Regions from separate parts of the Bradyrhizobium sp. BLXBL-01 genome, predicted to be linked through region 2. Evidence: riboswitches for the same ligand, from Rfam matches in the RefSeq annotation. Region 2 holds a riboswitch; the other holds the start of a gene.
What was found. A riboswitch is a leader RNA that binds a small molecule or an ion and turns the genes downstream of it on or off. The one in region 2 is predicted to bind cobalamin.
Positions count from the first base shown of each region.

Region 1: it holds a riboswitch for cobalamin, as region 2 does, so the genes downstream of both, metE (5-methyltetrahydropteroyltriglutamate--homocysteine S-methyltransferase) here and ACNJYA_RS24905 (TonB-dependent receptor) in region 2, are expected to answer to the same signal.

Region 1 covers NZ_CP182471.1:2,273,951-2,281,244, reverse strand. Annotated here, with positions in the region: partial or broken gene ACNJYA_RS10290 (hypothetical protein) at 325-647, opposite strand; gene ACNJYA_RS10285 (hypothetical protein) at 659-940, opposite strand; gene ACNJYA_RS10280 (hypothetical protein) at 1,981-2,157, opposite strand; gene metE (5-methyltetrahydropteroyltriglutamate--homocysteine S-methyltransferase) at 2,686-5,031, opposite strand; cobalamin riboswitch at 5,135-5,336, opposite strand; gene ACNJYA_RS10270 (hypothetical protein) at 5,394-5,612, opposite strand; gene ACNJYA_RS10265 (hypothetical protein) at 6,335-6,730, shown strand.
Region 2 covers NZ_CP182471.1:5,325,506-5,332,799, reverse strand. Annotated here, with positions in the region: gene ACNJYA_RS24925 (energy-coupling factor ABC transporter permease) at 1-533, shown strand, start outside; gene cobF (precorrin-6A synthase (deacetylating)) at 573-1,322, shown strand; gene cobT (nicotinate-nucleotide--dimethylbenzimidazole phosphoribosyltransferase) at 1,333-2,385, shown strand; gene ACNJYA_RS24910 (histidine phosphatase family protein) at 2,378-2,950, opposite strand; cobalamin riboswitch at 3,022-3,224, shown strand; gene ACNJYA_RS24905 (TonB-dependent receptor) at 3,340-5,697, shown strand; gene ACNJYA_RS24900 (PepSY domain-containing protein) at 5,710-7,143, shown strand.

The sequences.
Region 1 (7,294 bases), 3.1 Mb from region 2:
GAAGGCTCATCGGTCGATGCACGATCACATTAAGCTCCCAACAACGTGTCCACAATTCCTTCGACGTCCTCGTTCAGTTCGTCGAGATAGCGTCCTTGATCCGGTGGCGGACCGGTGCGCCAGCTTACGTACCTGCTGCCGTCGACGAGAGAACGCGGATAATACCACTCCGAGCGAAGGTTAAGATTGATATGTAGGAATAGATCGCAAGAGAGCTCGCGATCCGAGCCGCATGATTGGTGGCCGTACCCACCACGACTTCCTTCAATCTCGACCACTCGTCGTACGAATGTAAAGTCACGCTTACCCGTATTGGCCGTGCCTTCAGGTTTCGTAGACCGACTGCCGATGATTGTGTAAGTGGAGCGTCTGCCATAGTAAAGCTACTGCACGGAATGGCAGCGGCCGGAAGTGAGCTTGATCCGGAGCGCCGCCAAGGCTCGAAGGCGGAACCGGCCATTGTATCAGGCGAGGTATCGTCTGATCGAGACACGCGCGTAGGACACAGTCTCATAGGCATGCTCGCCTTTGTCGCGACGGGCAAGCAAGCCGTCCATGCTGATGGCGATGCCATGACTGGCGAGCGCGCCGGTAAACGTCGCGCCGGTGAACTACGAGCCTTGGTCGGTGCTGAAGATGTCGCGCTTCCGTGGAACACTCAGGAAGCGCGAAACCCTTGCTTACTCATGCCATCCTTGCGGGATGCTCGAAAGGCTGATGTGGACGGATTAGCTAAGGCAGGTGGGGTTCGAAGCTCCAACACATCGGCGAAGATTGTCCAATCGCGGACACTCTTTTGCTTGCAAAACTCAGTCTCGGCCTGCTGAGCAGCAGCACTCAGGGAGGTGGCATCGACCTTGAATGCTGCCTGGCACGCACGGTGCTCGCCGCCGGTATCGTCACAAACGGTCTTAATAAACCGAACATTAAATGTAGGCATGCCCCTCTCTTCCCGTGGTTCGCTTGACCACTATTCTGCCATTCGCACCGAGAGTATTTGATCTGCCTCAAGCAGGCCCCGAGAGGTCTGTCTGATCCTCCGAACATAGATCCAGATGTAACGGCGCGGTGCTCAATGCTGCCGTAGGCCATGCAGCGTTAGTTGCGCCTCAAATCAACGCGTTGGCCTGTTGCAGAGAGTGCGAGGCCCTGGCTGGCGCGCGAGTTCGAACATGTCCACTGCCAACGGGGGCGTCTGCGGCACGTGGCGGCCGCTTGAGCTCAAGTACTTCCCGGACGGACGAAACTTTTGACCCGTATCAATGCTGCGGCGGCTGTGTCCTGATAGAGGTGATCTTCTAGTAAGGTCAGACGCATGGCGGAAAGAACGACTCGAGCCCATGATGCTCTCATGTCCGAGCACCAGTAATCACTTTTTAGGACTCCATCCGGGCGCAGCCGAGCCGCGGGTTAATGACCTACACATGATTAGTTGCGCCGCTTGCGATGGCGTATACTTTATCGACCTGCGGACAGGCCCGATTATGGGCTCCGAGCGTCGCTACCTCCCTCCTATTGGTGTCAACCGAATCCGGCGTCTTCGCGCTCTCGCTGGAGCACGTGCGAGCGCGCAGCTGCGGTCGCCCGCACTCCAAGGGATGACGCCGCAGAACACGGAGATGTCTCACCAACAAGGGACGTGACATGACAGACAACCGGGCCATTTACCCCGCCACGGGCCAGATTACTGGAGCTGCAGACCAGTTCAGTTCGTGCAGAACAGTTACAAATAGCAACAGCCGAGGCCTTGAGCTGCCCCAGATCCATTCGCCGGCGAAAATCCAAATATTTCGGTTCACCGAGCGGACCGTGTTCCGGACCAACGATGCCACCGACAGCTCTCTGCCGCGGCTCACGCCATCAAGACCGCGCCGTCCGGTCGAATCGCGCAGAGCCTGCTGGGCGGACGCCAAGCGTTGTTCGTAATGTTCACAAGGTTTTCTGAATTTGTCAGCTCGCAGCGATGAACTTTGTTCAGGATCAAATGGCGATTTGATCTGGGAGCGGCTCGAAATCATGCCGCCCTTCGATCAGGATCTGGAGATTGCCGTGATCGAGGGCAATTCGATTCACCGGGTGGTCTTTCCTTGTCGCCGGGCGTTCGGCGGATGGATCAACGCGGATACCGGAGAGCACGTCGCCGTGCAGCCGACGCATTGGCGTATCTGGCTCGGATAGCGGCGGCGATCCTGCACAATAGATTGGCGTGAGTTGAAGCAGGAACTGGCTTCGGCGTCCTCTCGTCGGACACTATGTAGAGTTCATCGAATGAGAGCGCCTGACGGGGAAACATGTCCGAGCGAAGAATAGAAGGCCCGTGCGGTGACGTCGGCATCACCCCTCTCATTGTTGTCGCAACCGTTTCCACTCTTCTTATGAGCGACACCTCGGTGTAGATTTTGTCTCTCAGACCAAACGATCGCTTAGCACGGCATAAGGAGCTGCGATAAACGTATCGATATGAGTCCATATTCTCGGCGAATGTTCTCGCCTTGATGAACCGTCGGCTATTCTCTTTTGGCCAAGTAACGCGAGCCGTCAGCGTCGTTTCTCCGCGTGCACATCCGTCCAACCATTAACTGGGGCCAAGCACTTTTTGTTGGCCCCAAGGCTTGCCGCGAGATTATGGAGCGCGGTATTGACCACAAGCGAATAGCTTGGTCCAGAACAGATCCGAGCGCCGGATCAATGATTTTGCGGAGACGATGCAGCGCGCAGTTCGCGGGCGGCAGCGACCATGTTGGTTATCGCAGGCCGCACCTCCTCCCATTTGCGCGTCTTTAGGCCGCAGTCCGGATTGACCCAGAGCTGTGATTCTTGCAAACGCGTCCGAGCCAGCAGCATCAGCTCCTTCATTTCGCTTACCTCGGGAACGCGTGGAGAGTGGATGTCGTACACGCCAGGTCCGATTTGATTTGCATATTCGTACTTGCTGAATGCGCCCAGTAGTTCCATTTTCGATCGCGACGTCTCGATTGAAATGACATCCGCATCCATTGCAGCGATCGCACCGATGATGTCGTTGAACTCGGAGTAGCACATATGTGTATGGATTTGCGTCTCATCGGTAACGCCTGATGAGCAGATGCGGAAGCACTCTCCGGCCCAATCGAGATATGCCTTCCACTCCGATCGACGCAAGGGCATTCCTTCGCGAAGTGCAGCTTCGTCGATCTGGATCATGGCCGCACCGGCATTCTCGAGGTCGCGCACTTCGTCGCGGATCGCAAGCGCAAGCTGACGGCAGACCTCGCTCCTAGGAATATCATCGCGAACAAACGACCAGTTCAGCATCGTCACCGGTCCGGTCAACATCGCTTTCATTGGCTTGCTAGTTAGTGATTGCGCGTAACGCCACCAGTCCACAGTGATCGGCTTCGACCGCGCTACATCGCCAAACAGGATCGGGGGCCGGACGCAGCGCGAACCATAAGACTGTACCCATCCCTTCCTGGTAAATAGGAAGCCGGCGAGTTGCTCGCCAAAGTACTGCACCATGTCATTGCGCTCAAATTCGCCGTGCACGAGGACGTCAAGACCAATGTCCTCCTGCCAACGTACGGCGCGGGCTATCTCCTCCTTGATGAACCTATCGTATTGCTCGTCGCTCAGCGCGCCTCGCGCATGCGCCGCCCGAGCATTTCTGACTTCTGTGGTCTGAGGAAACGATCCGATCGTCGTGGTGGGAAACGCTGGTAGTCCAAAGCGTGCCCTTTGGATCTCGGAACGACGGGCAAACGGGCTTGTGCGCCGGCGTATCGTCTGGTCGATCGCCCTCATCCGGGCAGCGACATTGGCATCATGGATCTTCGGCGAAGTCCGGCGGGCAGTCGCAGCGCATTCCGAATCGGCTAGAGCGAGCCCGACATTCTGGTCGCCAGCGAGCACCCGCGCCAGGATCGCAAGCTCGCGCATCTTCTGAACCGAGAAAGAAAGCCAGCTCTTAACGTCAGACGCGAGCCCGGTCTCGAGTTCAACATCGACCGGCACGTGAAGCAGCGAGCAGGATGGAGCGAGCTGCACACGGTGCTTGCCGAGCTTCGCAATCGCGGGCTCCAGCCTCTGACGGAGCGACGACAAGTTCGACCGCCATACATTCCGGCCGTCGATGACCCCGAGCGAAATGACGAGATCACTTCGGTCGACAGCGACGATCTGATCCAACAACTCTGGCGCCCGCACCAGATCAACGTGCAGACCGGAAACTGGGAGGCTCAAGGCTGTATCCAAATTGTCGCCTAGGTCGCCGAAATAGCTGGCAAGCATGATCTTGATGCCCGGTCCCTCCTTTGCGAAGCGGCTATAGGCATGTAGCAATGATTTTCGCACAGCTTCGTCCAGATCAAGGACCAGGCAGGGCTCGTCAAACTGAACCCAACTTGCCCCTCGTTCGGCCAATTCATGCAGAACCTCGATATAGACCGGTATCAAATCATCCAGTAGGGACAGGGGCTGGAACGCACTATCGGCACTCTTGCCGAGCTTTAGGAATGTGACGGGCCCGATCAAGACAGGGCGGGTCTGGAAACCAAGCGCCTTTGCTTCCTCATACTCTTCCATGGGTTTGCGAGAGCAAAGTCCGAACGCCTGTCCCTTGTGAAACTCGGGAACCATGTAGTGGTAATTGGTATCAAACCACTTAGTCATTTCCTGCGCAGGTGGGCCAGACCCCCGTGGGCCAAGACCGCAACTCGCATCCTGGTCGTCGCATTGTGATCCGCGAGCCATGGCGAAGTACGTCTTGAGGGAAATGTCTTCTCCTTTCGAGGCGTAGATCTCCGGGATAGCACCAACCATGACACTTGTATCGAGCACCTGATCGTACAGCGAGAAGTCATTCGACGGAATGATCGTGACGCCGAGAGATTTCTGACGAGCCCAGTTCGCGGCGCGCAGGCCGGATGCGTCCTCAAGCAATTGCTGCTCGCTGATCTTTCCCGCCCAGTAGCTCTCGAGAGACAGTTTGAGCTCACGCCTTGGACCGATGCGTGGCGTTCCGAGCGTAGCAACCGGAAGAGAGAGAAGAGACATAGTTTTAACCCCTGTTGGGGACAAAGGCCATGGCGGACGCAGGCAGAGGAAGTCGCGCGTGCGACGGCTGCTTGGCGCACCACCGAGACACCCCGCCCGTGGACCAATATATATCGTCGGGGCAGGTCTCCTGGCTCGCTGGTCATCGCTGCTGTCGGCCTTCCCAAAGCCGTGCGGGCTTCAGTGACATCGTTGGACAGTAGCTCGCCGCTCACAGTTGCGGGGGCAGCGCCGGAATTTGCACCGGCTTCCCTCTTAGCTCCGGATCAAGTGGGATTCGGAGAACCTCGACGACTTCGATTATCGGCAGGAGGACTCTTCCGTCAACCTCTCAGATTATGTGCCAAGCTACTCTGTGACATCTACTCGGCGAATAACCGTGCATTTCTATGATTCTCTAAACAGAGCTGCTGCAATCGCAAGTACTCTTGCCAGATGTCGGAGTGAGCATCGGAGCTGCCTTGAGGCGAGGCGGCCCCATCAATGAACCCGACAAAACCAGCCTGCGCGGCGAGGATTACCGCCGTTTCGAGCAGAATGCATTCGATGCGGCTTCCGATTTCCAGCGGTTCGCCCAGCACGTCGGCTGGCCAGCTATTTTCTCAACTAGAGGATCCGCATTGAATACGTCAAGGCAACCGGCGCAATCTAGAAACATACGCGGCGAGCAGGTTGATTTGCGTGCCAGCCACGCTTCAAAGTTTGTCGATTAAGTCGGCTTCGTGTCCCCAGCCATCATGTAGATCGAATGCCGACGGCAACGACAGCGAACCACACGGTTCAAGGACGGCAAACGCACTGCCGATTCTCATTAGGCACTTGGCATCGAGGCGCTTACCTCTCCGCAAACTATCGAGTGCGGGACAAGGATGCACAAGCTACGGCCGATTCACTGAATGGAAACATCGAACGTGCGCAGGTCGGAAAGTCGACAAGAATGACATAACAACCGTGCAAATCTCCGCCTGCTGCCTGGAACGAAGAATGCAAGCCCCTCGAACATGCCCAGTCTCTCCCGCTGGGCATGTCCAGCTCAGCCAATTGACGCTGTCGCTGGGTAGGGAAGTTAGCGGCGCGTGACATAGAGGGGAGCGCCTGCCCGCACGGGATAGCCGCGGGTGCCCCGACGCGTTTCCGTAAACTTCTTGGGCTCGCTCGCTCCTAGCAGGTTCGAGGTTGGCCCGCTTTGAAAGATGTACGGATGAAACGCGATAGGCCGAGGGTTATGAAGAGAATGTCGGGAAGACCCGCGCTATGGCGTTGCCTGAGCGCACTTCTAATCTGCCTAGCCTGGCCGGCGACCATGAGCAACAGTATTCGCGCAAGCGACATCCCAGTTGTCGAAAGACTCAAGTCAACTTGGCGAGCGCAAGATGGTGAGACGGTAGAACAAATTATCTCCAATGTCTCGAAGGTGGCACAGTTCGTCCCTCAGATGTGGGGCGTCGTTGAACTTGGCGAAAACGACTATGTTTTCGTTTCATGGACCAGGCACCGAGACAACAAATCAGACGAACAGTACGCTATCACCTGGAAAGTTGCGCTCGACGGTACGACTGAACTGGCGTCAACCTATGCGAAGCCCATGGAATTGGGCTGGCGCGCCCTAGCGCTCTCGTTGATCGCCAGAGAAGTCGCAGATGGTGAAAGGACGCAAATCTTCGCTTTCTGCATGATCCGACTAACTTCAACTTTGTGACTACGCCGCAAGGCCGGCTCGGCGATCTTCTAGGGCAAGGCCGCTGCACTATCATTGAACCTGTTGGGGTAGACTACTTACCGAAGCGGAATGAAAAGCCGAACGAGAAAGGCGATCTGTGGCGTATTCTGCTCTTGGTGAATTGCGATCTCCAAGGACCACGTTATTTTACACACAACGGGGTCATCACTTTCGAGAAGAGCGAAGGCCAAGATTGGGAGCCACAATCCTCCTTTGCCAAGCGGATCGCTCAATTTCATCCGGGATCCTGGTTCCAACGCACCGAGCCAAAGGAAGAGGAAGACTTAGGAGACCGAAGGCCTTAGTAGACGGTCGCGCAAAGCAACATCGGACCGCAGCTGCCGTACGGTCGAACGCCTCGTACCACCTGCAAGACATACGCGGTCTGCGGTTGTGATGTTTACGGCTCCGCAACAGTGCGCCTGCCCTTCTCGCAGCATTTCGGCCCGCCGCACGAAAGGTCGAGCAGCACGATGGCGCTTTTCCGCCAGGTGTCGAGCTCAGCGGCGTACTAGTTTGCGAGATGTGGTTTGCCCGCCTGCA
Region 2 (7,294 bases):
CCACCACCGCTCTCGTCTTCACCTTCTTCGAGATCCTGCCGCACTTCCCGGTCGGCGTCTCCGAGGTGCACTTCATTCTCGGCTCGACACTGTTCCTGCTGTTCGGCGCGGCTCCCGCGGCCTTCGGCCTTGCGCTCGGCCTGCTGCTCCAGGGCGTTTTCTTCGAGCCCGCTGACATCCCGCAATATGGCATGAACGTCACCACGCTGCTGGTGCCGCTGTTCGCGATCCAGGCAATCGCTGCCCGGATCATTTCGCGCAACAGCGCCTATGTTGATTTGAAGTATCGGCAGGCGCTGGCGCTTTCGACGACCTACCAGGCCGGCGTGATCGCCTGGGTGGCGTTCTGGGCGCTCTATGGTTCCGGTTTCGCCATGAGCAACCTCGCCAGCATCGCGACGTTCGCGGCGTCCTACGCACTGGTCATCGTGATCGAGCCGCTGGCCGATCTTGCCGTGCTGGCGCTGGCGAAGTCTCTGCGTGGTGTCACCGCGCCTGGCCTCGTCACGCCTCGCCTGCACAACGCGGCTTAAGAGACAAGGGGCGGCCGTCATGGTCGCCCCGTACGCCCGATGCTCACGCTCTCTCTGATAGGCATCGGTTGCGGCGATCCCGAGCAGCTCACGCGCGCCGCGACCCGCGCCATCAACGCGGCCGATCTCGTCCTGATCCCGCGCAAGGGGAGCGCGAAGTCTGATCTCGCCGATCTCAGGCGGACGATCTGCACTGACGTGCTCACCAACAAGGCGACGCGCATCGCCGAATTCGATCTTCCCGTGCGCGACGCGACCGAGGCCGACTATCGCAAGGGCGTCGACGATTGGCACGATGCCGTTGCCGCCACGTGGTCGCGGACCATTGCAAGCCATCTCGGCGGTGACGGCAAGGTCGCGCTGCTGATCTGGGGCGACCCGTCGCTCTACGATTCCTCGCTGCGCATTGCGCGGCGATTGAATCCGTTGCCGACAATCGAAGTCGTGCCCGGCATCACCTCGATCCAGGCGCTGTGTGCGGCGCATGCGCTGCCGCTCAACGACATCGGCGAGCCCTTTCTGGTCACGACGGGGCGGCGCTTGCGCGAAGGCGGCTGGCCGCAGGGCGTCGACACAGTCGTGGTGATGCTCGACGGCGGCACGGCGTTCCAGTCGCTCGATCCGGCTGGGCTTCACATCTGGTGGGGGGCCTATCTCGGCATGGCCGATCAGATCCTCATGTCCGGTGCGCTCACCGAAGTGGGTTCGCGCATTGCCGCCGCGAGGCAGGACGCACGTGAGCGGCACGGCTGGATCATGGACAGCTACATTCTCAAACGCAGGCGTTGAGCGAGGCAGCATGCTTCCCGAATGGGTCACCCAGAACTGCCCCGAAATCTCCGCGGTCCATCGCGAGGCGGCCATTGCGCGGCAGGCGCAACTGACGAAGCCGACGGGCGCGCTCGGCCGGCTGGAGCAGCTCGCGATCGAGCTCGCAGGCCTGCAGGCCACCGAGCAGCCGCGCGCCGCGCGCGTCCCGATCATCATCTTCGCGGGCGACCACGGCATCGTCGCACAGGGGGTGTCGGCCTATCCGCAAGCCGTCACCATCGCGATGATGGCGAATTTTGCCTCTGGAGGCGCCGCGATCTCGGTGCTGGCGCGCGAGCTGGGTTCGAGCCTCGAGGTCGTCGACGCCGGCACGCTGTCCGAGGTGCAGATGGCCGGGATCGTCACCGACAAGCCGCGCAGCGGCACGCGCGATTTCAGCGTCGAGGCCGCGCTCACCCCGGCGGAATTGGTCTTCGCCTTTGAGGCCGGCCAGCGCGCGGTGGCGCGCGCTGAGGCCGGCCGGCCTGATCTCTTGATCTTTGGCGAGATGGGGATCGGCAACACCACGACGTCAGCTGCGATTGCTGCGAGCCTGCTCGGTGTGAGCGCCGAAGAGATCGCCGGCAGCGGCACCGGCGTCGATGCGGCCGGCCGCGTACACAAGGCGCGGGTGATCGATGCGGCGATCGCACGCCATCGCGTCGCCGGAGCCTCGGTCGAGACAATCCTGTGCGCGGTCGGCGGCCTCGAAATCGCGGCGATCTCGGGCGCCATCATCGCGGCCGCGCAACGCCGCATTCCCGTATTGATCGACGGCTTTATCGTCTCGGTGGCGGCGCTGGCGGCGGCGCGGCTCAATCCCTCCTGCCAGCCGTTCCTGTTGCCCTCGCATCAATCGGCGGAGCAAGGACATCGGCTGGTGTTGCGCGCGCTGAACGTGCAGCCGCTGATCAGCCTCGATCTCAGGCTCGGCGAGGGATCGGGCGCCGCCATTGCGCTGCCGCTGGTGCGCTCGGCCTGCGCACTTCACAACGGCATGGCGACCTTTGCGCAGGCCAACGTACCGGATCGGCCTAGCTGATCCGCTGATTGACCGAGACGACGCGCCAGCCGCTGGCGAGCCGGTCGATCCGGGTCAGCGACAACGGATCGATCACGAAGCGCAACGCCGCTTCCGGTGCGAGATCGAGCGCGATGCAGAGCGCGGCGCGGATGGTGCCGGAATGGACGACCAGCGCCGCGGAGCCTGCGCCGATCCGCGACAGGCCGAGGCGGACGCGGGCGACCTGATCCGCAAAGCTTTCGCCGTTCGGCGGCCGTCCGCGCGCCAGATCGCGCCAGAACTGCGCGTAGATCTCGCCGCCGGTCGCGGCGAGCTCGTCATGCCGATGGCCGGTCCAATCGCCGAAATCCTGCTCGCGGAATTCGCTGACCAGCTCCGGTTCCAGCCCCAGCGCGCGCGCCGTCTCCACCGTGCGCCGCGACGGGCTGGCATAGCCGGCGACATCCGCGGGCAAGCGCTGCTTGAGAGCCGCCAATGCCGCGCGATCGCCGAGATCGGCCGGCGCATCGGCTGCATGGATCGTCCCGGCTACGCCCGCGACAACCGCGTGCCGTATCAACCAGAGGAAGGTCTCGCCTTCCATGCTCATCTCCAAGGAAGCTTGTGCGGTCGCCACGACGCCGCAACTGGGACATTGACTCTGTCTTGGTGGTAATCCTAGATGCTCGCGACGGTTTTCCCGAGAGGGAATGAAAAGGGAATGCGGTGCGGGGAAAATTGTCCCCAATGCCGCGGCTGCCCCCGCAACTGTGAGCGGTGAATCCTTCGTCACGAGCCACTGGGTCCTCGGTCCCGGGAAGGCGACGAAGAGGTCACGACCCGCGAGCCAGGAGACCTGCCGTCAGCCGTGGTCACACGCGAAGATGTCGGTCGGGGAGTACAGACATTCGGCTTCATCGGACGGCTGCAAGGCCAAAAGGTGAGACCTCGTTCGCTGTGACGTGCCACTGACGTCATACCGAGGTTTGTACCGTGTCTTCCATCCGTATCGCACGACCGCGCCGCGTCCTGCTGGTTTCCGCCGCGTTCACGTCCTTCGCCGTTCTCGATCCGCCTGCCGCTCTGGCGCAGCAGGTCCGAGAGCCGCTGCCACCCGTCGAGGTCTCGCCCGCCCAGGCGCGCAAGCCGGCCAGACCGGCAGCACGAGAGGTGGCGAGCGCGCGCCGCGCGGCAGCGCGCAGGCCGGCGGCGGTATCGGCAGCGCCAAAACCCGTCATGCCGGATCTGACGGCGCAAACGCCGCTCAACACCAATGCCGTTGCCGAAAGCGCTTCGCGGCTCGGCCTGACGGTGCGGCAGACGCCCGCGACCGTCGAGGTGATCTCGGCCGAAACCATGCGCGAGCAGGGCTATCGCACCGTGTCCGAGGTGGCGCAGGGCGCCGTCGGCGTCACCTCCGGCGACAACCCGGCCGAACCTTCCGCCTTCTCGATGCGCGGCTTCACCAATAGCCAGATCAACACACTCTACAACGGCATCAAGATCGGTCCGCAGAACATGACCTCGCGGATCGTCGACACCGCCAATCTGGAGGCCGTGGAATTCCTCAAAGGACCGGCCTCGCTGATCTCGGGCGAGGGTGCCGCGGGAGGCGCCATCAACTTCGTCACCAAGCAACCGCACACGGGAGCGATCCGCAACGAGGCAAATTTCTCCTGGGATTCGCTGAATTCGTTCCGGGCCCATTACGGCTCAGGCGGCAGCACCAATGTGCAAGGGCTGGACTATCGCTTCGACATCAGCCGTTCCACGCTCAACGGCTTTGCCGACGACACCAACGTCAAGACGTTCGGCACGTCCGGCCAGCTCAATTACCGGGTCTCCGACAGCCTCAAGATCTGGGGTGCGGTCGAGTATCGCGAAGACCGCTCGAAGGCCTATTGGGGCGCGCCGCTGGTGCCGGTCGCCTTCAGCGGTTCGCATGCGACGACGGGGATCGTCTCCGGCAATTACGTCTCGAATTACAACGGTACCAATCTCGGTGCCGTCACCATCGACGACCGCACCTTCAACACCAATTACAACGTTCTCGATAACCGCAACGTGGCGCAGGAAGTGTGGCTGCGCGGCGGCTTCGAGCTGAAGCTCGCGCCTGACCTCACGCTGAAAAGTCAGGCCTATGGCTATGGCGCCGAACGGACCTGGTTCAACAACGAGATCGAGGCATTCAACTCCACCACGAACCTGGTCGATCGCGAACGCTTCTATGTCGCCCATAGCCAGCGGCTGGTCGGCAACATCACCGACCTGATCTGGGATACCAACATCGCAGGATTCGACAACCGGTTGGTCACGACGCTCTCGTCGAGCTATCTCGATTTCGTCAGGCCCGGCGCGGCAAACTTTCCCGGAGATTCCGTTTCGCTGGTCGATCCCAACCGCGGCTTCTACGGCCTGCTCACGACACAGCAGCAGACCGCGCGCATCGACAACGAGGCGTTGTCGTTCGAGGACCGGTTGAAGCTGACGCGCAGCTTCGCGTTGATCGGGGGCCTGCGTGTCGAGCACATCGGACTCGACCGTAACTCGACCGACAAGGCCGGGCTGGAGAAGGCAGGCTTTCCGTACACCAAAGACTGGGCGCCGGTGACGGGCCGCATTGGCTACACCTGGGAGGCCGTGCCCGGCCTGACCTTCTTCAGCCAGTACGCCACCGGGGCCGACGTCGCAGCCAACAACATCTTCCTGCTGTTGCCGACCCAGCCACTGGACCTGACGACGTCGCGAACCTACGAGACCGGCGTCAAGCATCTGTTCTGGGACAATAGGGCGGAGTGGTCGTTCTCGGCCTACGACATCCTGCGCAAGAACGTCTATGCGGCGGCCGGCGGGCAGGCGCTCAATATCGCCGGGCGGCAGGAGTCCAAGGGCGTCGAGCTTGCCGCCTCGGTGCGGCCGATCGAGCCGCTTCGGTTGTGGGGCAACATCGCCTATGTCGATGCGCGCTATGCCGACTACAATTTCGTCGGTGGCTCGTTCTCCGGCAATACGCCGCCGAACGTACCGCGTATCGTGGCCAATGCCGGCGCATCGTACCGGTTCTTCACGCCCTGGCCTGTGGAGCTCGGCATCACCGGCCGTCATGTCGGCGACCGCTACAACACCGACGCGAACGTCGTGACGATGAAGGCCTACACCGTGGCCGACGTCTACGCCTTCGTCGATATCCCCAAGGCCGTGTTCAATGCGGTCGACCAGGCCCGCATGACTTTCCGCGTCCGCAACATCACCGACAAGCGCTATGCGATCTGGGGCGATCCGTTCTATCCCGACCAGATCCTCCTGGGCGCGCCGCGCACCTACGAGGTCTCGGCCGCGTTCAAATGGTGAGGCCTTGAGCGCATGATGGGCGCGATCGTCCTCTCGCATCGCTGGCTCGGGATCGCGTTCTGCCTGCTGTTCGCGATGTGGTTCGCGAGCGGGATCGTGATGCACTTCGTCCCGTTTCCGTCGCTGACGGAAGCGGAGCGATTTGCCGGGCTCGCGCCGCTGGACCGTGGCGGGACAACGATCTCGGTCGCGGACGCCGTTGCTGCGAGCGGAATCACCGACGGGACGCGTGTTCGGCTGATCCAGCGCAGTGATGGACCGGTCTACGTCGTCTCGGGCCCCGCAGGTTCGCGAGCGGTCCGCGCCTCCGATAGAGGAGACGCATCGGTGACGTCCGCCGATGTCGCGCTCACCATCGTGCAGGGCTATTCCCGTCAGCGCGGGCTCGACGCGCCACGCGCCGCGATCGTCGCGCGGTCGGACCACGATCAATGGAGCGTGCCGAACGGTTTTGATCGCCATCGCCCCTTGTTTCGCGCCGCTCTCGGCGATGCCCCTGGAACGGAGGTCTACGTTTCGTCGCTGACCGGGGAGGTCGTCCTAGATACGACGCGCAGTGAGCGCGCGTGGAACTGGGCCGGCAGCGTGCTGCACTGGATCTATCCGACGGTTCTGCGCAGCAGCTGGGCGGTGTGGGATCGCGTGGTCTGGACGCTGTCGCTGCTGGCCCTGATTGCGGCATTGCTTGGCGCGGTGCTCGGAATCGTGCGGATCAGGTTTCGCAAGGGCCAAATCTCCTCGCCTTACCGTGGCTGGCATGCGCTGCATCACCTGATCGGCCTCGCGGCGACGCTGTTCGTACTGAGCTGGATCTTCAGCGGCTGGCTCTCGATGGATCACGGCCGCCTGTTCTCGCGCGGGCAATTGACGCCGACAGAGGCGGGCGTGGTCGATGCCGCCCCGGATTGGCGAGACGCTTCACCGCTCGATCTGCCGCCAATATCGCCGTCGGCGCGCGAGGTCGAATGGTTCGCCTTCGGCGGCAGGGTCTATCGGCGCGATCGGCTCGCCCTTGGCCATCAGACGTTGATCAGGGCCGGGGACGCGCCGCGAGATGGGCAGGCGGCATACCTGGATACGCAGGAGATCGGGGATCTGACGGCGCGCCTTGGCGCCGGCTGTGCCGCACCGTTCCTGCTCGCCGGCAACGACGACTATCCGGCGCAGTCCGCTATTCCGGGAGCTCCGGTCTACCGCACGACCTGCGGCGATCTCTGGTTCGATGTCGATGCTGCCGATGGCAAGGTGCTGCAAAGACTGGACCCGTCGCGGCGCGTCTATCGCTGGCTCTACAGTGCGCTGCACACGCTTGATTTCCCGATTCTGCTGGCTCACGCGCGGCTGCGTGACGCTCTCATTGTCAGCCTCTGTACGCTCGGACTGATGTTCTCCATCACCGGCGTCGTCATCGGATGGCGACGCTTGCGGGCGTCGCTGGCATCCTGAGGCCGGTGACGTCCTCGCTTACTGACCGTACAATAAAGAGAGGCTGAGCCGACCTGCGTGCATAGCTCCTGGTCAGCCCTCTCTCCTGCACCGCAGATTGATCGCCTGCAAATTAGACAAACGGACTTGCGCGATTCCGATTGCAGTGCAA